3 regions of the Sphingobacterium corticis genome follow, and region 1 is predicted to be linked to each of the others. Evidence: riboswitches for the same ligand, from Rfam matches in the RefSeq annotation. Region 1 holds a riboswitch; each other region holds the start of a gene.

The links. Region 1 has a riboswitch for S-adenosylmethionine ahead of ACFSQ3_RS11535 (5-oxoprolinase). Riboswitches for the same ligand answer to the same signal wherever they lie in the genome.
Region 2: it holds a riboswitch for S-adenosylmethionine, as region 1 does, so the genes downstream of both, metE (5-methyltetrahydropteroyltriglutamate--homocysteine S-methyltransferase) here and ACFSQ3_RS11535 (5-oxoprolinase) in region 1, are expected to answer to the same signal.
Region 3: it holds a riboswitch for S-adenosylmethionine, as region 1 does, so the genes downstream of both, metF (methylenetetrahydrofolate reductase [NAD(P)H]) here and ACFSQ3_RS11535 (5-oxoprolinase) in region 1, are expected to answer to the same signal.

Annotation. Positions count from the first base shown of each region.
Region 1 covers NZ_JBHUMA010000006.1:1,285,938-1,293,716, forward strand. The annotation lists gene ACFSQ3_RS11515 (RsmB/NOP family class I SAM-dependent RNA methyltransferase) at 1-538, opposite strand, end outside; gene ACFSQ3_RS11520 (ABC transporter substrate-binding protein) at 670-1,923, opposite strand; gene guaA (glutamine-hydrolyzing GMP synthase) at 1,939-3,489, opposite strand; gene ACFSQ3_RS11530 (DUF72 domain-containing protein) at 3,572-4,450, shown strand; SAM-I-IV-variant riboswitch at 4,488-4,580, shown strand; gene ACFSQ3_RS11535 (5-oxoprolinase) at 4,627-4,896, shown strand; gene ACFSQ3_RS11540 (DUF2891 domain-containing protein) at 4,918-6,042, opposite strand; gene ACFSQ3_RS11545 (TetR/AcrR family transcriptional regulator) at 6,206-6,784, shown strand; gene ACFSQ3_RS11550 (SDR family oxidoreductase) at 6,877-7,674, shown strand; partial or broken gene ACFSQ3_RS11555 (DapH/DapD/GlmU-related protein) at 7,753-7,779, opposite strand, start outside.
Region 2 covers NZ_JBHUMA010000004.1:420,832-428,610, reverse strand. The annotation lists gene ACFSQ3_RS03170 (cation-transporting P-type ATPase) at 1-125, shown strand, start outside; gene ACFSQ3_RS03165 (hypothetical protein) at 222-380, opposite strand; gene metE (5-methyltetrahydropteroyltriglutamate--homocysteine S-methyltransferase) at 549-2,861, opposite strand; SAM riboswitch class I at 2,935-3,050, opposite strand; gene ACFSQ3_RS03155 (response regulator transcription factor) at 3,114-3,803, opposite strand; gene ACFSQ3_RS03150 (sensor histidine kinase) at 3,838-5,712, opposite strand; gene pyk (pyruvate kinase) at 5,867-7,300, opposite strand; gene ACFSQ3_RS03140 (IPExxxVDY family protein) at 7,416-7,779, opposite strand, start outside.
Region 3 covers NZ_JBHUMA010000004.1:601,516-609,294, reverse strand. The annotation lists gene ACFSQ3_RS03925 (SusC/RagA family TonB-linked outer membrane protein) at 1-3,256, opposite strand, end outside; gene metF (methylenetetrahydrofolate reductase [NAD(P)H]) at 3,560-4,516, opposite strand; SAM riboswitch class I at 4,578-4,682, opposite strand; gene ACFSQ3_RS03915 (adenylyltransferase/cytidyltransferase family protein) at 4,848-5,327, shown strand; gene ACFSQ3_RS03910 (nucleotide sugar dehydrogenase) at 5,402-6,694, shown strand; gene ACFSQ3_RS03905 (adenylyltransferase/cytidyltransferase family protein) at 6,834-7,298, shown strand; gene rfbB (dTDP-glucose 4,6-dehydratase) at 7,317-7,779, shown strand, end outside.

The DNA.
Region 1 (7,779 bases):
AACAATCCCACCATTTTTGATCGGCTTCTAAATTAAGCAGGTCGGCGGTTTGTTGCGAACTAAAATCTTGCACTTCGTACCATCCGTTCGCTTGTTTTATACCCCCTACATTAAATCCGTTCGGGAAAGCGATGGTTTGTCCTTCTAGCAATTCGAAAGGTGCTTGCACCTTTTTCAAAATAGCAACAAGTTCATCGTAATGCGTTCGCTTCGCTCGAATAAAAAGTTTAGGCTGAATTAAATGGCTTTGCGCAAACGCTTTTGCTTCTACTTGTTTCGATAAAGCATATTTATTCGGAAATATATCTTCGACAAATTTACCGTATTCTTTCTCGACGACCCCTATTTTATCTGATAGCGAATTTGCGATTAAATCATTCCACTCGGGCTTCCGCACAGCGATTAAACTGCTTGATTCTTCGCACAGAAATTCCGCAATAAGCAATCGTTCTTCGACCTCAAGTCCACTTAAAGCATTTCCCAAGCGGAAATAATTATAGCAAAGACGAGAAGTCATACGGCGATCCGTTGATCCCATTTGCCTATTTGCTTTGTAAAATTTAGTCAGAAATCTTGACAAAGGTTCCTTATAGCTATAGCCATTCAGAACCTTCAGAAAATTTTGGACTTGGTGAAATACCCGTTTTTCGGACATAGAAAAGATAAACGCTATTGAAATTTACCGAATCGATACTCTAAAAGGTTGACACCGAAATTCACGTAACCCCAACGATCGTTGCGATTAAATTTGTAATTGCTGTACAAGCCTTCGAATGTTTCTTTCGTTAAATGTTCTGCATAATCACGACCATATTTTTGCAACAAATTGCCGAAGTATGTTCCCGAATCGAAACCTTTATAAGCATGATCCGATGGCGTTATTCCGTAAGCAGATTTATAAGCCGATTGAAAATTACGCGTTGCAGAAGAAAGTTCATTCAGATGGCTTTCGGATGTAATCACAGGACGATAGAATGTGAAGTTGCTGTAGGAGCTGAAGTCAATTCTATTCCAAAGTGGATGACCATAAATACGAAAATCGATATTTTCTTCCAGCGACTTTTGATCCATTACGTTGAGCAAACTTTTCAATTGATTTCTGTCGGTTGTACCCGTAATAACGTGGTATCTTACGCCAGATGTCAAGCGATCATTTAACTGCGATGCAGAAGAAATCGAAACAATTTCGGCTTGCGGAATACGCTCTTTAATATCGGCTGGAAAACCTTGTATAAATTGTTGATGATCGCTATTAGCCGTGTTGTAAATAACTACCACATCGCCTTCGTGAAAGTTCTTGGCCAATTCAGCAGATACCGCACGCATGTGAATGCTGATTGGCGGAGTTACTGAAATTAAGTTCGGAAGGTTGAACTCCGTCGGCATAGTAGCCGCTAAAGGATTTACCTGTAGTACCGAAGCATTCAAATCGCGATTCGAACTAAAAGCTTTTATTTCGGCTGGATAAACTGGTCCAACGATTAATGTTGCATCTTTAATTTCTTGCGATGCAGCCAGATTTGCGTTATGTCCGGCGTTATCTCTGGAATCCAGCACCTGAAGTTCAAAACGTTTATCAGATTTTGCAACTTGCTGCAATCCCAATTGGAAACCCTGATAAAAATCTAGTGCTAACGCAGAACGCTTCACATCTTCTTCCGACAAAGAAGAAGATGCTACCCGATCCAATTGAAAAGGAAGCACCAGAGCGATACTTCCGCCAGTGTACTTTTTTGCTTTTTCGGTCAGCACTTCATTTTCTCCGCGTGTTTTATCATCACGTCCAGATTCCGCTTCTTCGCTTTTGCCTTCTACGTTACTCACCGTTTGACCAGGAGAACGCAAAACGCCACGAGTTTTCGGAGCACAGGAAGAGATTGCTAGCGCTGCTGCGAAAAAACCAATTAAATAAGTACACTTCATATCGACTTTATTATTTTATTCCCACTCAATAGTTGCGGGCGGTTTTGAACTAATATCGTACACAACACGATTAATTCCCTTAACGTGATTGATGATTTCGTTAGAAATTTTTGCCAGCAATTCGTAAGGCAAGTGAATCCAATCCGCCGTCATTCCGTCTAAAGATCCAACGGCGCGTAAAGATACAACGTGCTCATAAGTACGCTCATCACCCATCACGCCAACTGATTGCACCGGCAAGAAAATTGTTCCAGCTTGCCAAATCTTATCGTACCAACCTGCTTCGCGCAAATTGCGTATGTAGATATCATCTGCTTCTTGCAAAATCCGTACCTTTTCAACAGTAATATCGCCTAATATACGAATTCCTAATCCAGGCCCTGGGAACGGGTGTCTTCCTAAGATCAGCGGATCGACTTCTAACGTTTTACCAACACGTCTAACCTCATCCTTAAACAATGTTCTTAACGGTTCGATTACCTTCAATTTCATGTAGTCAGGCAATCCGCCCACGTTGTGGTGAGATTTGATGGTTGCAGATGGCCCATTTACAGAAATAGATTCTATCACATCTGGATAAATAGTTCCCTGACCCAACCATTTTGCTTCAACGCCATCCGGCAATTCCGCTTGTATTTGCTTCGCGGCATCGTCGAATACATCGATAAAAGCGCCGCCAATGATTTTACGTTTTTGTTCCGGTTCAGAAACCCCGGCCAATTTACCGTAGAATTGATCTTTAGCATTCACGCCTTTGATGTTCAATCCCATATTCTCGTAAGAATCCAACACTTCTTGGAACTCATTCTTACGTAGTAAACCATGATCCACAAAGAAGCAATGTAATCTATCGCCGATCGCGTGATGCAACAATACCGCAGCAACGGTAGAATCCACGCCGCCAGATAGCGCCATAATCACGTGATCATTTCCTAATTGTTCTTTCAAATCAGCAATCGTCATTTCCACGAATGCATCCGCCGTCCAATCTTGCGTACAGCCGCAAATATCTACGACAAAGTTTTTCACCAAAACCTGCCCATCGGTACTATGCGTTACCTCCGGGTGAAATTGGATTCCATACGTGCGCGTTCCTTCGATATGATAAGCCGCAACACGCACCTTATCTGTACTTGCGATTACGCGGAAATTGGAAGGAACTTCTTTAATGGTATCACCATGCGACATCCAAACTTGCGATTGCGTTGGAATTCCAGCTAATAATGGATTTTCCTGATCCACAAACATCAAGTTTGCTCGACCATATTCGCGAATTTCAGAAGGCAAAACCTCTCCCCCATTATGCTGTGCCAGATATTGAGCGCCATAACAAACGCCAAGCACGGGGTAATCTCTTGTCATCGAAGCAAAATCAACCTGCGGAGCATCTTCCTGACGAACAGAATATGGACTTCCGGAGAAGATAATTCCTTTTACGGTTTCATCAAAAGCAGGGATATTGTTGAACGGATGAATTTCGCAATAAACATTCAGCTCGCGCACACGACGTGCAATCAGCTGCGTATATTGTGACCCAAAATCGAGGATAATAATTTTTTCTGACATGGCGCAAAGTTACATATTCAAGATGATTTTTGCACGCCAAATATTTGTACCTTAGCATTTACACTATTCGGATTGACACAACATGAAATTTGGCAGCGTAAACGACCCTTCTTCGATTGATTTTTCACTTCCTGAAACACCAAAGGAAACCCTTAATTTGCTCAAAAAACAGCAAAATAACGAACCATTCGAAGCGTATGTGGGCTGCGCCAAATGGAACAAAACGGACTTAAAAGGTTTCTATCCGCGGGGTACCAAAGATGAGTTGACGTATTACGCTACGCAATTTAATTCCATTGAATTAAACGCGACTTTCTACAATTCCCCTTCGAAAGATCAGGTAAAAACGTGGAAAAATAAAACGGGAAACGACTTTAAGTTTTTTCCTAAAATTCCGCAATCGATCAGTCATTACAGCCGCCTGCTCAATACGAAAGAAAAAGTGACGGATTTCGTTGATTCGACCGTACTATTCGAGGAAAAGTTAGGCATGGGATTTCTACAACTGCATGATAATTATAAACCGAAAGATTTCGATCGCCTAGCTGAATGGCTTAAAGACTTTCCGGCAGGATATCCACTAGCGGTTGAGGTACGAAACGAAAGTTGGTTTGCTGACCAAGCTGTCGCTGAAAAGTTCTACACTTTACTCGAAGAAACCAACAAAACAAATATCATCGTTGATACTGCTGGACGCAGAGATATGCTGCACATGCGATTGACCACTCCTATTGCATTTATTCGTTATGTCGGGGCGAACGCACCTTCAGATTACAGCCGATTGGAGGATTGGGTAAAACGAATTGTGGAATGGAAAACAGCCGGTTTGCAGAAGCTTTATTTTTTCATTCATCAGAACATCGAAAAAGAATCTCCTTTACTGGCTACGCACTTTATCACTTTAATTAATAAAGAACTCGGGTTGAATCTCAAATTACCGAATAATGACAAATTATTTTAAAAATCATTTGGTTTGAAAAATAAAGTCTACTAGATTTGTAGAGTATTCAGAATTGCAGATGCAATACCAACCGAGTTTTTACCGCGGTGGTCATTATAATACGGGATTTAGTCCAAAAGAAAACAGACCCGCATTGCTGAATACAGTTTATGGTTACACATTAATTCTAAACGAGTATGCACACACCACAGGAACTGTATCAACATCTTATTCAAAATTTCCATCAATATTCTGTTCGGGAATTGATCAATCTAAACAACGATTTAGTGCGTAATGCTTCTTGGGGATCGCACAAAGCGACGTTTCGAACGGCAGTATTAAATAGTTTGGCTAGAAAAGGCGTGGATTTATCGCCGATTACGTCACATGACGATGGTTTTACTACCATTCAGCTGGTTCCGGTCGATTTAGATGAAAACAATTCATTGATTCCCTTAGCGTGCTAAGGGAATCAATGGAAAGGTTATTTATTGATTCGTGATCGCATAAAGAGCAAATGTTCCCAACCAATGCGAGCCCATATAATCGTCTTCCTTTGTCAAATTAGGCAAGCTAAATGACATGTGCTCATCCGCGATTTTGCGCAAATGATTTAGTTGTGGAAGTTCGTGCGTGATACCGTACAAACAAGCTGCGCGACTGTAATTCAAGCCATCTAAATGTACCAGTTGCCCATCAGTCCGATCTTTAACGATAGCAGGGTCCAGTTTGAAGTCAGCTTCATAAACTTGAGGAAGAAACTGCTTCAACCATTTATCGTAACGATCGCCTCCTAATAACTTGCTCATTAAATACGCTTCTTCCAAACATGGAGAGAGAAAATCAGATCCACTCGGTTCGTAAGAGAAATCGCAGTTCTTATCGTTCTCAAACAATCGTACAGCATGTTCGGTAATAGCATCGATTAAAGCTTGATCTTTCGCTGTAATGGCGTAATCTAACATCAGCGACAAGCCGAAGGCTGTATTATCATGCTTTCCAGAACGGATTGGATAAACCAATTTCGGTAAATAATCCATCAATTTCCCGCGGAGCAACTGCACTAATGGGTCCAGTGATTTCGCCCAGCGTTTTGCATCTGGATCTTCCCAAGTAATCAGTTCTTCTTGAAGCTTGAACAACCAAGCCCAGCCATAGGTACGCTCAAACGATAAATTGTTTTTATCCTCGAAGAAAGCTTTCTCGATGGCAGCATTCTCGTCGGTGATGTGCGCGTTTAACATACTGCGAACTTTTCCATCCGCATCTAAATCACTATGACTTTTCAGCAGTTTCATAATCGACCAATAGCCGTGCACAGAAGAATGCCAATCAAAACATCCGTAAAAAATCGGACGTAAAACGCGAGGTGGTTTCAAATCCGCATCGCTGCCAATTGATTGTCCTAACTTGTTTGGATATTCTACATTGACGCAATGCACGGGCATGTCAAAAATCGTCTTTGCCTGCTGTTGACTTAACTCAAATTTCGTTTCAACAGGTTCTTGATCAACGTGCTTTTCCGCCGGATCATTTCCGCAAGAAAACAATCCTTGAACAGCAATTAATACTATCGGAATCAGCGAAAACCGTACGCGTGCAGATTTATTCATGTATGAGGTTGTTAAAGTTTTGAGGTTTAAAGATAGGAAAAATGAAAAAGCTTGCCACAGAAAGTTTGCAGGTTGGAAAATGTATTTGAATTGTCATAGTTCAAAAATGAGTTCTACGACATTTTGAAATAAACGTTTCAGATTATACCTTTGCTTCCACGTTATGGCAAGAAATGTTGAATTTAATGAGGAGTTAGCCATCCAAAAAGCAATGGAAGTTTTTTGGGAAAAGGGCTATAATGGCACTTCATTACGCGATTTGACAGAAGCGATGCAAATCAATAGTAGCAGTCTATATAACACCATTGGTGACAAGGAACAACTATATTTTCGCTGCATTAAACACTATACAGATATTCGGAAAAGCGATTTAAAGGCGCGTTTATCCAGTGATTCTTCTCCTAAAGCAATCTTAATTCGGTACGTACGAGATGCCACTAACGTAATTCTTGGCGAAGGCAAAAGCTGTTTGGCAATAAAATCGGCATTCGAAATAGGCGATAGTAATCCTGCGGTAAAGCAGTTGCTAAAAGCCGACAGCGATGTGAACTATGACTTTCTATGCACGCTGATTGGAAAGGCAATAGATGTGAAAGAAATCAACACGCAGGAATCTCCAGAAATATTAGCCGATTTCTTTTTGAGTAGCTGGACAGGCTGGTACGAATCCTACATTTTACACAAAGACGAAGCTAAAATCCGCGCGATGGCAGCATTTTTTATTCGTCAAATCATCCAATAAAATTTTTTTGCCTATTCTGAAACAAATGTTTTAAATAAAAACAGAGTATTCATATACAATTCTGAAACGATCACTTTAAAATAATAATTACTATGACAACATCAACTCAAATGCTCAGCAATCTTCAAGGAAAGACAGCTGTGGTCACAGGCGGAACAAAAGGAATTGGCAGAGCTATTGCCGACAAACTAGCCTTGGAAGGCGCGCAAGTTATCGTTACTGCGCGAACTAAACCATCGGAAGAAAACTTCCCCTATCATTTTATTGCTGCGGACGCAACTTCTGGAGAGCAAATAGCAGCTTTGACAGCAGAAATTAAATCAAAATTTGGAAGCATTGATATCTTGGTCAACAACGTTGGTGGCGCAACCGCACCGATGGGTGGTCATAGCACATTGACCGATGAAGATTGGGAAAACGAGTTACAACTTAATTTATTGAGTGCCATCCGAATTGACAGAAATCTTATTCCCATTATCAAAACGGACAATGGCAGTGCTATCGTGCACATATCTTCCGTTGCTGGACGCGTGACACTGTGGAATTTAAATTTAGCTTATTCGGTAGCGAAATCTGCGTTGAATACCTACAGCAAGGCCTTGTCTAACGAATTAGTATCGAAAGGTATTCGAGTTTTGACTGTTTCTCCTGGAGCGACAAAAACACCTCCAATGCAACAATTTATTTCCGATTTTGCAGCGAAGCAAGGCTTAACTTACGAAGAAGCTTCTAAAAAAATGCTGGAACAAACCGGAGGCATTCCTATGGGAAGAATGGCCGAGCCGGAAGAAGTAGCCAACTTGGTGCACTTCTTAGTTTCCCCAGCGGCGAGTTACTTAACAGGATCAAACTTTGCTATCGACGGCGGATCGCTTCCTGTTTTTGCTTAACAGGTGTGAAGAGCTTTCAAATCGAAGGAAAGCTCTTCCATTTTTTCTAGCTCGCCACCCGATGGACTACAGATCGATTTGCTTAATAAACTTTGCAGGATTACC
Region 2 (7,779 bases), on a different contig from region 1:
CATTGGAATTATCATTTTGGCAATATCCCGTATACTTAGGTTTAGCTGTCTTTATTATCGTAGAGATTGAGAAGTGGATTGTTCGCAAGCTCGTTCTTTCTAAGCAAGAAGAAGAAACTGCTTAAGCATAACGAACTCAAAAATCACTTAAAAAAATGGGCTCATCAGTAACGATGAGCCTATTTTTTTATACAGGTAATGTTGTGTTATGCTGAGAATTGCTATTTTCTTCCGCCTGCAACCTTAGCAATAATCCAAATAATTAAAGCAACAACCACAACTACCGCAATCACGCCGGTCCATACACCTGCTTTGAAAATGCCTTCAATAACTTGACAACTTGTCAATAAGTTCGCGACCATTGCAAATAGCAATGTCATAGGTATAAATCTTTTCATAATCGTTCTTTTATACTACAAAACAGCACATTTTAGCTAATGTTTGATGTGGAACAAATTATATCTTCAAGAAATCGTTAATTAACAAAAATCCCGAAGTGAATTCGCTCACTTCGGGATTTGAAAAATAGTTATGTGTGATTATAAGTATTATTCAGCGCGTAAGATCTTGGCAGCTTCTACCATGGATTCCAACGCAGCTTTGGTTTCTGGCCAAGCACGTGTTTTCAATCCACAGTCTGGATTTACCCACAATTGCTCCGCTGGAACTACTGCTTTCGCTTTGCGCAACAAATCCACCATCTCGTCTTTGCTAGGCACACGAGGCGAGTGAATATCATAAACACCAGGACCGATATCGTTCGGGTATTTGAAATCACCAGCAAAAGCATTCAATAATTTCATTTGAGAACGAGATGTTTCGATAGTAATAACATCTGCATCCATCGCAGCAATATCCTCAATAACGTTGTTAAATTCCGAGTAACACATGTGCGTGTGGATTTGCGTATCATCATCTACATTTGAAGACGATACACGGAACGAACGAACTGCCCAGTTTAAGTAATCTTTCTGATCCGCTTTGCGTAACGGTAAGCCTTCACGAATTGCCGGCTCATCGATCTGAATGATTTTGATTCCTGCTTTTTCTAATGCTTGAACTTCATCCAAGATCGCTAAAGCGATTTGATAAGTGGTGGTAGAACGTGGTTGATCATTACGAACGAATGACCATTGCAAAATCGTAACCGGTCCGGTCAACATACCTTTTACCGGACGATCTGTCAAGGACTGCGCGTAAGAAGACCAACGGACAGTCATATCTTGCGGACGATAAACATCTCCATAAATAATTGGAGGTTTCACACAACGAGAACCGTAGGATTGTACCCAACCGTACTGCGTAAACGCGTATCCTGCCAACTGCTCACCGAAATATTCTACCATGTCATTACGCTCGAATTCTCCGTGTACCAACACGTCGATATCCAATTGCTCTTGTAAACGGATCGTGTTCTCCGTTTCTTCAGCAATTGCTTTATCGTATTCTTCTTGCGTGATAACGCCTTTTTTCAAATCTGCGCGCCACTTACGTACATCTTTTGTTTGTGGGAATGAACCGATCGTTGTTGTTGCGAAATCTGGCAAACCAAACTTAGCTTTCTGCGCTTCTTTACGTTTTGCAAATACCGACGTACGTGTCGCATCTGCATCAGTGATATTGCTCACACGGCTTTTAACATCCGGTTTGTGGATCAAAGGAGATGTGCGACGGCTTTCTGCCGCTTCTTTGTTTGCTTCATAACGAGCAGTGGTTGCTGCATCTACTTCGCCATCAGCCAAAACAGCTAAATCTTTTACCTCCGCTAATTTTTGTTTTGCGAAAGCCAACCAGTTTTTAACTTCCGCCGGAAGCGATTCTTCGTTTTTCTCGTTATCTAAGTCGAAAGGAACGTGTAGTAGGGAAGAAGAAGGACCAACCCAAACGCGATCTTTACCCAAAGCATCAACAGCTTGTTTGATCTTTGCCAAAGATTTTTCGTAGTCGTTTTTCCAAATATTACGGCCTTCTACCACGCCTAATGACAAAGTAAGTGAAGCTGGAACTTTCGCTAAAATCGTGTCTAGCTGATCTTCACCACGAACTAAATCAATGTGTAAAGCGTGAACTGGAAGATTCAATGCTAAATCTTCGTTATCTTTCAACGCTTCGAAATAAGTCGTTGCGATCAGCTTCGTATCACCAGCCGCAGCATTTAATTTTTCGAAAACAGTTTTATAAAGTGCTTTTACTTTCTCGTCGATATCTAACGCCAAATAAGGCTCATCGATTTGAATAAATTGAGCGCCAGCTGCCGCCAGTTTGCTTACAATTTCTTCGTAAACAGGCAATAAGCGATCGATCAAATCAATGCGCTCGAAACCAGCTTCTTTTTCTTTACCCAATAATAGGTATGTGATGGGGCCGATCAAAACAGGTTTTGTATCTAGACCTAACGCTTTTGCTTCGTTATATTCGTTCAAGAATTTTTCGGAGGTCAACTCGAAAGTTTGATCTTTCGTGAATTCAGGAACCATGTAGTGGTAGTTTGTATCAAACCACTTCGTCATCTCCATTGCTGTTACGTCGACGCCTTCCGCCTGGAAACCACGTGCTAAAGCAAAGTATAAATCTAAATTATATTCACCATCAATCTTGTCCAATAATGATTCGTAACGTGCAGGCACAGCACCTACCGTTAAAGTCAAATCCAATACTTGGTCATAAAAAGAAAAATCGTTGGAAGGAATAAGCGCGATGCCGTTTTCTTTTTGCAGTTTCCAGTTGGCTTCGCGGATACTTTTTGCGGTATTAAGAAGTTCTTCTTTGGTAATCTTTTTTGCCCAGTAAGCTTCGTTTGCTTTTTTTAGCTCTCGAAAAGGACCTACTCTTGGGTAACCTAAGTTGTTTGTCGTTAACATAGTTTTATTCTCTAATTTTTATTTTCAATTGATAATTTTGCTATTAGAGAAGGCCACAAGAAACAGTGACTTCAGCTTATCTTTCCCCTATTAGTCCCTCGCAGGTAGAAGTAGAATGTAGCACCTTGTTCAAGCGACAGGTTGCTAAGGCTTCAACGGGTCTATTCCCTCTGCCTTTCTCTATAAGCACTACAAAGTTATAGAACGAAAGTAGAAATTCAAAATTTAAAATGAAATCCAGTAGGTAGGCTATTAACTTACTAATAATTTGTAGCCTTTACCATGAACATTTACAATTTCAACGTTTGGATCTTCCTTTAGATATTTGCGAAGTTTACTCAAAAACACATCCATACTGCGGCCGGTAAAGTAATTGTCGTCGTGCCAAATTTTTACCAATGCTTCCTCGCGTGTAAGTACATCGTTTTTCTTCAGGCAAAGCAATCGAAGCAATTCCGCTTCCTTGGTAGAAAGCTTTTGTTGCTGACCTTTGTAAGAAATAACTTGACTGGTATAATCGAAGAAATAGCCACCAACCTCAAACTTATCGGGAGTTTCATCTTCTTTATCTCTGGAAGCTCTTTTCAATAAGGCGTTAATACGTAACAGTAATTCCTCAACGCGGAAAGGTTTGGTAATATAATCATCTCCGCCTAATTCGAAAGCTTGCGTTTTATCTTCCATCATACCTTTCGCAGTCGCGTAAATAATAGGTACAGTTTGATCTACTTTGCGGACATCTTTACCTAAGGAAAAGCCGTCTTTCTTCGGCATCATAACGTCGAATATGCATAGATCAAACTCGTCCTTTCGGAAAGCATCCATTGCTTCGACACCGTCTTTGCACAGCACCACATCAAACTTTCCTTTAAGTTCCAGATAATCTTTCAAAAGATCGCCCAAATTTGGATCGTCTTCTGCGAGTAGTATTTTTTGAGACATAGATTTCTATTTAAAAATGTGATGAATGGTCCGATTAAGCTTGTTCGGAACTCATCAACGGTAGTGTTACTTCAAATTGTGTGCCTTTATCCTTCTCACTTTTTACCGTGATTTTTCCATTCAGAATTTTAATAATATTATTAACATAACTCAAACCCAATCCAAATCCCTTCACATTGTGGATATTTCCAGTCGGGATGCGGTAGAATTGATCGAAGATTTTTTCCTGATGATCTTTTGACATACCTACGCCTTTATCCGCAACAGATAGCACGATGGTGTTTTTCGTGTTGTAGGTACGCACGGTGATATCCGGTGTTTCCGTGCTGTACTTAATGGCGTTATCAATCAGGTTGAACATCACATTTGATAAATGTAGCTCGTCGCCAATCACGACATCTTTGGCAGCTGATAAATCGATGTGAAACTGGCCTTCAGCTTTTTGTAACTGCAATTGCATGCTATCCAATACGCTGTTTGCAAGATCATTTACATGCACTTTCGTGCGTTCCATTTTCAGGTTTTCTTTTTCTAAGCGTGCGATGTTGAGCACGCGTTCGATATGCGATCCCAGTCGGACATTTTCATCGTAGATGATATTCGCCAATTTGGCGACACGCGTTTCATTAGAAGCTATTTCTTTGTCGCGAAGCGATTCGCTGGCAATCATAATCGTAGCTACTGGCGTTTTAAACTCGTGCGTCATGTTGTTGATGAAATCTGTTTTCATCTCGGATATTTTCTTTTGGCGGAAAATGATGGTAAGCGTATAGGCAAAACAGCCAACCAATAAAGAAAGTAACGCCAAGACACCCGCTACCATAAAGCTCATGTTTCCGGCGATATGACTTTCTTTTGATGGGAAATAAATAGAAAGCAAACCCGGCGACCGTCCTTGATCTCCTTGAAAAAGTGGTGTGGCGTATTCGGTAGCATTATCAATTCGTTGGAAATCCTCGTCATCCACGTTATAGGCCGCTTGGATTATCGGCGCAGCGTTTGGCCGCGGACGAATCTGCATAAAAAACGGCGAAGCAATTCCGCGGTTATATAACTCTTTCTCTAAATAATGTATTGCTAGCTCCGGTTTAATGCGGTCCTTCAAAGGGCGCTTCGACATGGCTATACTCGCCGTAATATCATTGATAACCTGACTATCCTTTCCCCCGATAATCGCTACTGTGTCATACAAACTAGTGGCAACCGCTAATTTTTTGAAGTTAAGATCTCGGAGTTTTTTCTCCACTTCCTGCAGTTGCAAAATGGTTTTTGCATCATTGATAGGGGGGAGTGTAGCCCAAACGAAAGAGTGTACATTTAATGTGCCATCATCAACGATGGGAATTACGAATCGCGTGCTATCATCACGTGCAAGTATTTCTGGAATACGCTTACGTGCGCCTACAGTCGTTGATATCAACGGTAGAGTGGGATCTTGGATATCGTAGCTTTTCTCGATAGAGAAAGTAATTAGGTTGCGGTAGTCGGGTCGACGAACGTAGGTTTCAAAAAAAACGTTATTTACATAAGCTGCATTTGGGAAATTGCGTTTTAAATCTTCTTCCTCATTGCGGTAAAGATCGCGTGCCTCAAAGTCCTTCGTGCGGAGCTTATTAATTTGATCCTGCAAGGCGATTTGCTCTGCTAGGATAACTTCTTTCTCTTTTTGTAACTTTTTATCCTCTGCAAATTTTTCTTGGTTGATTCTTGCTTGCTTCGTTGTAAACTCATAAACCTCCTGACGCTCAATCTTATTGGCCACAATAGCCAACGAAGCTTTTACCGTTTCATCAAATATTTTTGATTTTTGCAAGTAGGATTGTCGGATGAAGTAGTATTGCATGGCAGTAACGCCTAATAGCGCCACCGACATAAACCATATAATTAGGGTAATACTTCTTTTCTTCATTATTGCAAAAGTAATTAGGCAAAACGCTGCTTAAAATGCCTTTAACACAATTTAACAGGCGATTGGCTAGAATCAACGTTCCTCAAAACAAGAACAGCCGCCAAAATCAATTTGGCGACTGCTCAATATAGTTTAAAATATGCTTAATCGAGCATTATTTTACTTCAGATACACGGATTGTGTTTGTTCTGCCTTTTTCGTGTAATGGCGTAGAAGCCGTGTTGATCACGATTTGTCCTGGCGTAACTAGTTTGTGTTCTTTCAACAACTCGTTTACATCTTGGATTGTACCGTCAGTACTTTCGAATTTCTCGTAAATGAACGTTTGAACACCCCATACTAAACTAAGCATATTCAATAATTTCTTGTTACCTGTGAACACATAAATATCTGCATTCGGGCGGTAGCTGGAAATCTCCAATGCCGTATAACCAGATGAAGTCATCGCAACAATCGCAGATGCGTCCGTTTTTTCTGCCAAGAAGATAGAACTTCCGCAAATAGCATCAGCTACTTTTGTAATGTTCACCGATTCGCCAGTATCTTTTGAGCTATAATATGGATAAGAAGTTGATTCTACGTGCGTGATGATTTTTGCCATCGTTTCGATAACGATTTCAGGAAATTCACCAACAGAAGTTTCACCGCTCAACATCACTGCATCAGCACCGTCCAATACCGAGTTTGCTACGTCATTCACCTCTGCACGAGTTGGGCGAGGTGTATTGGTCATTGTTTCCAACATCTGCGTAGCGATAATTACCGGTTTAGATAAATCACGACATTTCTGAACGATAATTTTTTGCAATCCAGGTACTTCTTCCATCGGAAGTTCAACACCCAAATCGCCACGAGCAACCATGATCGCATCTGTTTCCGCAATAATTGCGTCGATATTTTCAATCGCTTCCGGCTTCTCAATTTTTGCAATGATCTTTGCTTGAGAACCTTTTTTAGCAAGGATTTCTTTACACTGAATAATATCTTCCGCCGAACGCACGAATGACATCGCGATCCAATCTGCACCGTGATCGAGTGCGAAGTTCAAGTTGTCTAAATCTTCTTCCGTTAGAGAAGGGATAGAAACTTTTGTGTTTGGCAAGTTGACACCCTTACGTGAGGTAAGGATACCGCCGTGAACAACCACACAGGTTACGGTGTCTTTACGGTTGGTAGAGATTACGCGCAATTGCAGTTTACCATCATCTAACAAGATGATTTCGTTTTCCTTAACGTCGTTCGGGAAGTTTTCGTAAGTAATGTAGATGCTGTTTTCATCACCGATCTTTTCTTTCGTAGTAATTTCTACACGACTACCATTAACTAAGATCGCTCCACCTTCCTTCATTTTTCCGATACGAATTTTCGGACCTTGAAGGTCGGCAAGGATACCAACGTTGAATGGGTTTTCCTGATTGATCTCATTGATGGTGTTGATCACTTTTAGGTGATCTTCTTGTGCACCGTGTGAAAAGTTGAGACGACAAACGTCTACACCTTTTGCGATCAAACGAGTTAACACTTCTTTGTTGGATGAAGCGGGGCCAATTGTAGCAACAATCTTGGTCCGCTTTTTCAGCTTTTCCATTTACTTTTATGTTTATGTTTTTTTAATTCAAATTATTTTACCAGCGATGCATCATATTAACATGCAGTTTATCAGCTTAATCGCTTAAGTGTATCAAATACACTATAATAAAGCGCTAAAATATCAGATTTTCTTTGGATTTCAATATAATTGGGTCGATTTCTTTCACAAGGAGTATATCTACGATACTCTTTAAGCTGTCGATTAAAGTTTTTAAATCATCATCATCGATGAAATGTTTAATCAATATAAAGTAGTCGAAGTTAGCTGCTTCAGGGATCAACAATCCACCTTCCTCGCCTCGATTGCTTATTAAATAGTACTCATGATCGTAAGTAGATTGTGCATAACGGAACGTGGAGAAATGTTGCTTTACTGACGGTTTTCCGCGCTTTTGTTCATACACAATATGGTAATCCATCTCGTTTCGCGGCTTTTCTTTTGGGATTCCTTTATGATCAATATAATCTTCTTTTCCA
Region 3 (7,779 bases), on a different contig from region 1:
ATAGACCAACAACTAAGTTAAATCCAAAGGTGCGCGTAGCAGGAAACTGTCCTAGTTCAAAGCCACGGGTTATATCGCCGTTGCCTAAAGTTCCAAACTCCGGATCGTACGCTGGCCAATCGGACCAAATAAATAAATCCCTGCCAAACACGCCGACGGTGGCGCGTTGCAATCCAATCCGACGAAGTAAATTGCTATCCAAAGTATAATCAAATCGTATTTCGCGTAATTTGAGGAAGTCGGTGGAGTAGGAGGTTCCCTCTACATTGTCCCGACCAAGGTGCGCATTATAATAATCCCACACGTTCTCAGAAATGACATCGTTTGGTCCGTACGTGCCGTCGCCATTTTCGATGACGCCGTGGCCAATAATTCCATTGTAACGACCAGGCAAGGTATTTTTTGTTTTACCTTGTTCCGCGTGAACTGCAGAAGTCAACGAATATCCGACGGCGCCAAACTGCGCATCGAACATAATGCCCAAGCGAAACTGCTTATAGCGAAATTCGTTATGAAGCGCAATACGCCACGCTGGATTGGTTTGTCCGATGTATTGCAAAGAATCGGTCAGCGTTGGCAATCCATTCCGATAGATGATCTGCCCGTCCGGTGCTCTATTGTAACCTCGTCCATACAGGTCATCCATTCGCCCTCCAACGCGAGCTATGATAGCGCCGCGACTTCCAGGGCCATTTTGCAAGATCATTTCGTTAAGATCATCCGTCAAGCTTACCACCTTGTTTCTATTGGCGCTAAATACCGGACTCATTGTCCATTGAAAGTTCGGTTTACGAATAGGGGAAATTTTGGACTCGATTTCCCATCCACTATTTTGGATCATTCCCGCGTTGAGCAAAACTTCATTGGCTCCGGATGATCGGTCAATAACTGCGCGCAAATGTTGGTTCGATGTGTTGGCGCTATAGTAGGTAATGTTGAATCCAACGCGGTTATTGAAAAGGGCAACATCGGCACCCGCCTCATATGACCAAGTGCTTAGCGGTTGTAAATTTAAGTTGGGGATGAGTGTCGGATTCGATCTTCCTCCCGGAAATGTCGGGTCGAGATTATAGTTATACGATGTCAAATAGGGAGTCATGGAACCGCTGCCTACTTCGGCGGCAGATGCCCTAAACTTCATCAAGGAAATAGCTGATGGAAGTTTCACGGCGTCCGACAACACGAAACTCATATTCAATCCAGGATATCGAAAAGCCTTCCCTTTGTTTGTCGGCGAAGCCAATGCGCTATTCCAATCATTACGAAACGAAAAATCTGCAAAAAGAAAATCCTTAAAGGAAATAGTACCTAATGCATACAAACTATTGAGCACGATCTGTGAACGATTTGGTGTAGTTACGATGACTCCAGCAGCATTTCCCAAATTGAAAATACCCGGATAATCCAGTGAGTCCGCGGCGTTCCGTTCTAAAGAGCTTTCATTGCGAAGCGTACTTCCGCCAGCTGTCAGCCGTATGTTTAGGTCGGGTGTCACCTGTTTTTTATAGGTAAGCATCACATCGGAAGAAGCCTCTGTATTGTTTATCTGCTGCGTTCTGTACATGCCCCTTCGGAACTTCTCGGTATCGTAAGGCCGTTGTTGGCTACGCCTTTCTGTATTTAAATCGAGTGAAGTACGTACCATCAATTCCAACTCGTTGGTGAATGCATAAGAAGCTTCTACGTTACCTGTGATTCCGTGGCGCTTATTCTTGTTAAGCATTTCCTGAGTAATAAGGTAAGGATTGTCAACCAAGCTACTGAATGGAAAGTTTTGTACTCGATTTTCTTCTCCAAATCGCCAGTAATCTTCCAGCCAACTTATTGGAGCGCTTGGTTGCCAAAAGATGCTCCAGTACATCAATGATTGGTTGTTGTATCCAGTTGATGGCAAATTATCGCTACGATTTTGACGGTAGTTGATGCGGGTATTTACTTTTAGCTTATCAGTAACCTTATGCGCGGCTGTCAACGACAGGTTGTTGCGTTCATATCCAGTGTTTGGAATAATCCATTTGTTGCGTAGGTCGGTAAATGAAAATCGAACCTGCGTACTTTCGTTTCCGCCATCTAAACTCAATGAATTGGTGAATGTGGTACCTGTGTCGAAAAACTTCTTTCTCTCGTTTGGATAGGCTTGCCACAAAGAACGTTCCGCGGCACGAGTTTGTGTGGCAGGGTCAAATTGGAAGTAATATTGTCCATCGAATTTAGGGCCCCAAGCCGAACTTGTACTACGCGTAGACGGACCATCAGGACCATCAAGAAATGAATGGTAACGCACACCTTCTGCACCTTGTCCATATTCATATTGATAGTCTGGCCATCTAGATATGGATTCCATGGTGCTGTTTGAAGTGAATGTTACTCCGATTCCGTTGCCAATGCGACCGGATTTAGTAGTAATGACTATAGCACCATTGGCTCCGCGTTGCCCGTACAATGCCGTGGCATTCGCACCCTTTAATACCGTAAGCGTTGCGATATCTTCAGGGTTGATATCATTAATCCCTGTACCAAAATCCGTCGGAGAATCTCCACCGAGGTAAGCGCCATGTCCCGTTCCCACTTGATTTCCACTACTATTGCTTACCACAACGCCATCAATAACAATCAGCGCATCGTTGGCACCTGTTAAGTTATTCTCACCACGTAAGATAATCTTATTAGATCCAGCTGGTCCACCGCCAGAGCGGACAAGGTTTACACCGGCAACACGTCCCGACAGCGCTTCACTCCAATTATTCGGTAATGCTTCAGTGAGTTGTTCACCTTTCAATTCAGTTGCCGCATAACCCAACGCTTTTTTTGTACGTTCAATGCCTAAAGCAGTAACGACTACTTCTTCTACTTCGCTCACAATTGGTAATAAACGTACAACCGTGGCGGCGGTAGACTCATCGGCAACTATAGTCTGCGTTTCGTACCCCAACGTGGCTATCATTATTGCACTACCCGAAGCAACCGATATGCTAAATTCTCCATTTTTTGAAGTGGTTGCCACTATTCTATCAGCAACTCGAACCGTAGCCCCCGCAACAGGTTGGTTGGTAGCTGCATCAACTACGCGTGCTGAAAATCGTAGTTGATCTTGCAGGGAAATGGCCGTTTCGAAAAGTGTTGAATGTCTTTCGGCTTGTGCCGTTTTTACGGAAAATAACAGTAAAAAAGCGATAGCGGTAAAGCGTATTCTTCGGTTATTTTTTCTGTCGAAAGTGAGGCGACCAACGGTTGATCGGGTAGATGAATCTATCATTTTTTCCAATTCTTAAAACTCCAGAAAAAAACTACAGGCAATACAAATCCTACCAGCGTTGCTCGCTGTTAAATCAATCGAAAAGTAAATATGATTTTTTTAGAATGATCTATTTGGGTGAATCCAAAATGGCACTTGTTGTTTAGTTGTTTTTTCTTTTGTTTGACGATGCAAAACTAGCCATCGTAGAATGAGGAAGGGCTAAATGTTTGGTTAAATAATTATTAACTTTCTGTTTACTAAACAAGTAATGCTTGCGGACGAATCGGCAAGCATTTAATCTTCACATAATATGTGGAATGTTTACGCTAACTTTTCGACAATACGCTTGCTCGGACCTGGATTACTCATGGTGTAGAAATGTAAAACTGGCGCACCAAAATCGATCAATTCCTTACATTGTTGTACTAACCATTCTTCGCCGACTTGACGCACATCTGCATTGGTTTTGCAGCGCTCTACCGCCTCAGAAAGTTCCTCCGGAATATCCAAGTGGAAGATGCGAGGCAAGGTGATTAATTGCTTCTTGGTCGTCAGCGGTTTTAATCCCGGTATTATCGGGACATTAATGTCGTGTTCACGACATTTGGTGACAAATTCTTTATAGCGATCTACATTAAAAAACATTTGCGTAACGATGAATTCTGCGCCCATGTCCACTTTCTTCTTCAGCCATTTAAAGTCGGTTTGGGAGTTCGGTGCTTCGAAATGTTTTTCTGGATATCCGGCTACGCCGATACAAAAATCCGTTTTAGAAGATGTGTTGATATCCTCATGTAAATACCTTCCATCGTTCATATCTTTTACCTGCTTCAAAAGATCCGTTGCATAAGCATGGCCACCTTCCGTCGGAATAAAATCTGCATCGCCTTTCCGCGCATCACCGCGTAGTACCAACACGTTATCAATCCCCAAGAAATCCAAATCGATCAACGCATTTTCGGTTTCTTCCTTCGTAAAACCACCACAAATGAGATGTGGAACGGCGTCGACTTTATATTTATTCATAATCGCAGCACAAATTGCCACAGTTCCGGGACGTTTACGGTACGAAACGCGCTCGAGCAATCCATTAGCATGTTGCTTATATAAATAATCCTCGCGGTGATAAGTAACGTCGATAAACGGCGGATTGAATTCCATCAATTCGTCCATCGTTTGAAATATACTCTGTATTCCCTGACCTTTCGCGGGCGGTAGCAACTCGAAGGAGAACAATGTTTTTCCTTGCGCATTTTTGATATGATCAATGATCTTCATACGTATCTTTTTGTTGAATGGAAGGCTTGCAGAGGATGGTGTCGCTCGCGTGGAGCTCGTCCGCTTATCGTTCCCAACGGCTAATTGGGTAGATTGTAGCACCTTGACATGCGTCAGGTTGCTAAGGCGTCCTTGGTTCTAATCCCTCGACCTTTCTCTATAAGCTATCGCAAATATGTGAAAACCGAATGGCATAACAAAATGAAGAGGTACTTTAATTTGCTTGGGAGCATTGTCCACCATTTGTCCCCGGTACATTTGGTGTACATCGTACACTACCAATAGAAAAATCTTTTATTCTTGTAATGAACAAACAAAAGAATCACACAACATGGAAAAGCAGAAACAATCGGATTACAATCCTGGACCACGCATCGGTATTACATTCTCTACGTTTGATTTATTGCACGCCGGACACATTATGATGTTGGCGGAAGCCAAAAGACAATGCGATTACTTGATTTGTGGATTGCAAATGGACCCAACATTGGATCGCCCGGAAAAGAACGCACCTACTCAAACGGTAGTAGAAAGATATATTCAGCTACGCGGATGTTCGTATGTTGATGAAATTGTACCTTATTCTACGGAACAAGATTTGGAAGATATTTTGAAATCTTTTAAACTCGATGTGCGTATTGTGGGGGATGAATATGCCGAAAAGAACTTTACTGGACGTGAATACTGTGAGAAAAAAGGCATTGAGCTTTATTTCAATAGCCGTGACCACCGTTTTTCGAGCTCCGGCTTACGTCGTATTGTAGCTGAAAAAGAAGCGGAGAAATTGGTTCGCGAAATTACGCCACAGTAGTAAAAGGCAGAGAAATCTGCTTTACGGTTTTTTGATGTTCCGTATAAACAGACATTTTAGTACATTCGTGGAGAATGAAGAAAATAGCTGTTATCGGACAAGGATATGTCGGGTTGCCTTTGGCATTGGCATTTGCTCCGCACACACAAGTTTTGGGCTTTGATATCGACGAAGCGCGTGTTGGCGAATTAAATAGTGCGATTGATCGAACGAAAGAAGCCGATCAGGAAACGCTAAAGGCAACCCTTCAATTGCATGCTGAATCAGCGGGTGCACGCGGTTACGCCGCATCTTCCTCGGAAGAGGATTTACGCGCTTTCTCTATCTATATTGTTACTGTACCCACTCCAATTGACGAATTTAACGCGCCGGATTTACGTCCTTTGCGCGCGGCAACGCGGATGTTGGGAAAAGTGCTGAAGCAAGGCGATATCGTGATCTACGAATCGACAGTTTATCCTGGATGTACGGAAGAAGTTTGCGTGCCGATTTTGGAACAGGAATCCGGTTTACAATTTAATACGGATTTTTTTGCTGGATATTCTCCCGAACGCATTAATCCAGGCGATAAGGTCAATACGCTGACCACGATAAAAAAAGTGACATCAGGATCAACTCCTGAGATAGCCTTAGCAATCGATGGGCTTTATAAAACCATTATTACTGCTGGAACACATTTAGCGCCAAGCATTAAAGTTGCCGAGGCATCCAAAGCCATAGAAAATGCACAACGCGATGTAAATATTTCTTTTGTCAATGAATTAGCATTGATTTTCGACCGAGTCGGCATTGATACGCAGGATGTATTAAAAGCAGCCGGAACAAAATTTAATTTTTTGCCTTACAAACCTGGATTGGTAGGGGGGCATTGCATTTCTGTTGATCCTTATTATTTAGCACATAAAGCCGTGCAATTAGGTTATCATCCGAATGTGATTCTTTCCGGTCGCCGCGTGAATGATTCTGTGGCAGAATTTATCGCTTCAAAGGTTGTCAAGTTGATGATTCGTAAAGATATTGCGGTCAAAGGTTCTCGCGCACTTATTCTGGGAGTAACATTCAAAGAAAATTGTCCAGATACGCGCAATACCAAGGTGATGGATTTATTTAACGCATTGCAAGATTTCGGCGTGGAGGTTGATTTAGTTGATCCATGGGCAGATGCTAACGCGTTTTGGTTGGAATACGCGGTAAATCTAATTTCATTGGAAAATGCGATGAACGGTAATGCTTATGATTCCATTATTTTAGCCGTATCCCATCAGGAATTTCTAAGTATTGATTTAAGTGCTTTGGTAAAGGAAAAAGCAGTAGTGTTTGATATAAAAGGCGTGTTGGACAGAAGCTTAGTTGATGCGCGACTTTAAGAATTTGTAAACGACCTTCCATTGGCATATTTTTTGATCAATCGGGCGTTGTGTACATCTGCTATTTTCGATAGATATTTTTGGGCAATCGATTGCCAAATCTGCGAACTTTATTATTAATTAAATGCACCATTCAATTATGGAAAAAAATATAAGAAAAGATTACAATCCTGGTCCACGAGTTGGTATTACATTCTCTACATTCGATTTGTTACATGCCGGGCACATCATGATGTTGGCTGAAGCAAAAAGACAGTGCGATTATCTAATTTGTGGTTTGCAGATGGATCCCACGCTAGATCGTCCGGAGAAAAATGCGCCGACCCAAACTGTCGTGGAACGTTATATACAGCTCAGAGGTTGTGAATATGTGGACGAAATAGTTCCTTATTCTACCGAACAAGATTTGGAAGATATTTTAAAATCATTTAAGTTAGATGTGCGTATTGTAGGTGACGAATATGCTGATAAAAACTTTACGGGGCGCGAATATTGTGAGCAAAAGGGGATTGAACTCTATTTTAATAGCCGCGATCATCGCTTTTCAAGCTCTGGCCTTCGTCGAATTGTAGCGGAGAAGGAAGCCGAGAAAAATAATAAGTAAGAAAATAAAAAATCACAAATGGATAAAACCATATTAATAACTGGGGGAGCAGGCTTTATTGGTTCGCACGTAGTTCGAGAATTTGTCAACAAATATGCGAACTACAAAATTGTCAATTTAGATGCATTGACGTACGCCGGTAATTTGGAGAATCTTAAAGATATTGAGAACGCTACGAATTACGAATTTGTTAAAGCTGATATTACGGATGCTGTGCAGATTTTCGAGGTGTTCCAAAAATATCAACCGGATGGGGTAATACATTTGGCAGCAGAATCACACGTAGATCGTTCCATTGCTGACCCGACAGCATTCGTGATGACAAACGTTATTGGAACAGTAAACTTGTTGAATGCAGCTCGTGAAATCTGGAAAGATAATTTTGAAGGAAAACGTTTTCACCACGTTTCGACGGATGAGGTTTTTGGCGCTTTAGGTAGCACCGGCTTATTTACAGAAGAAACGAAATACGATCCGCATT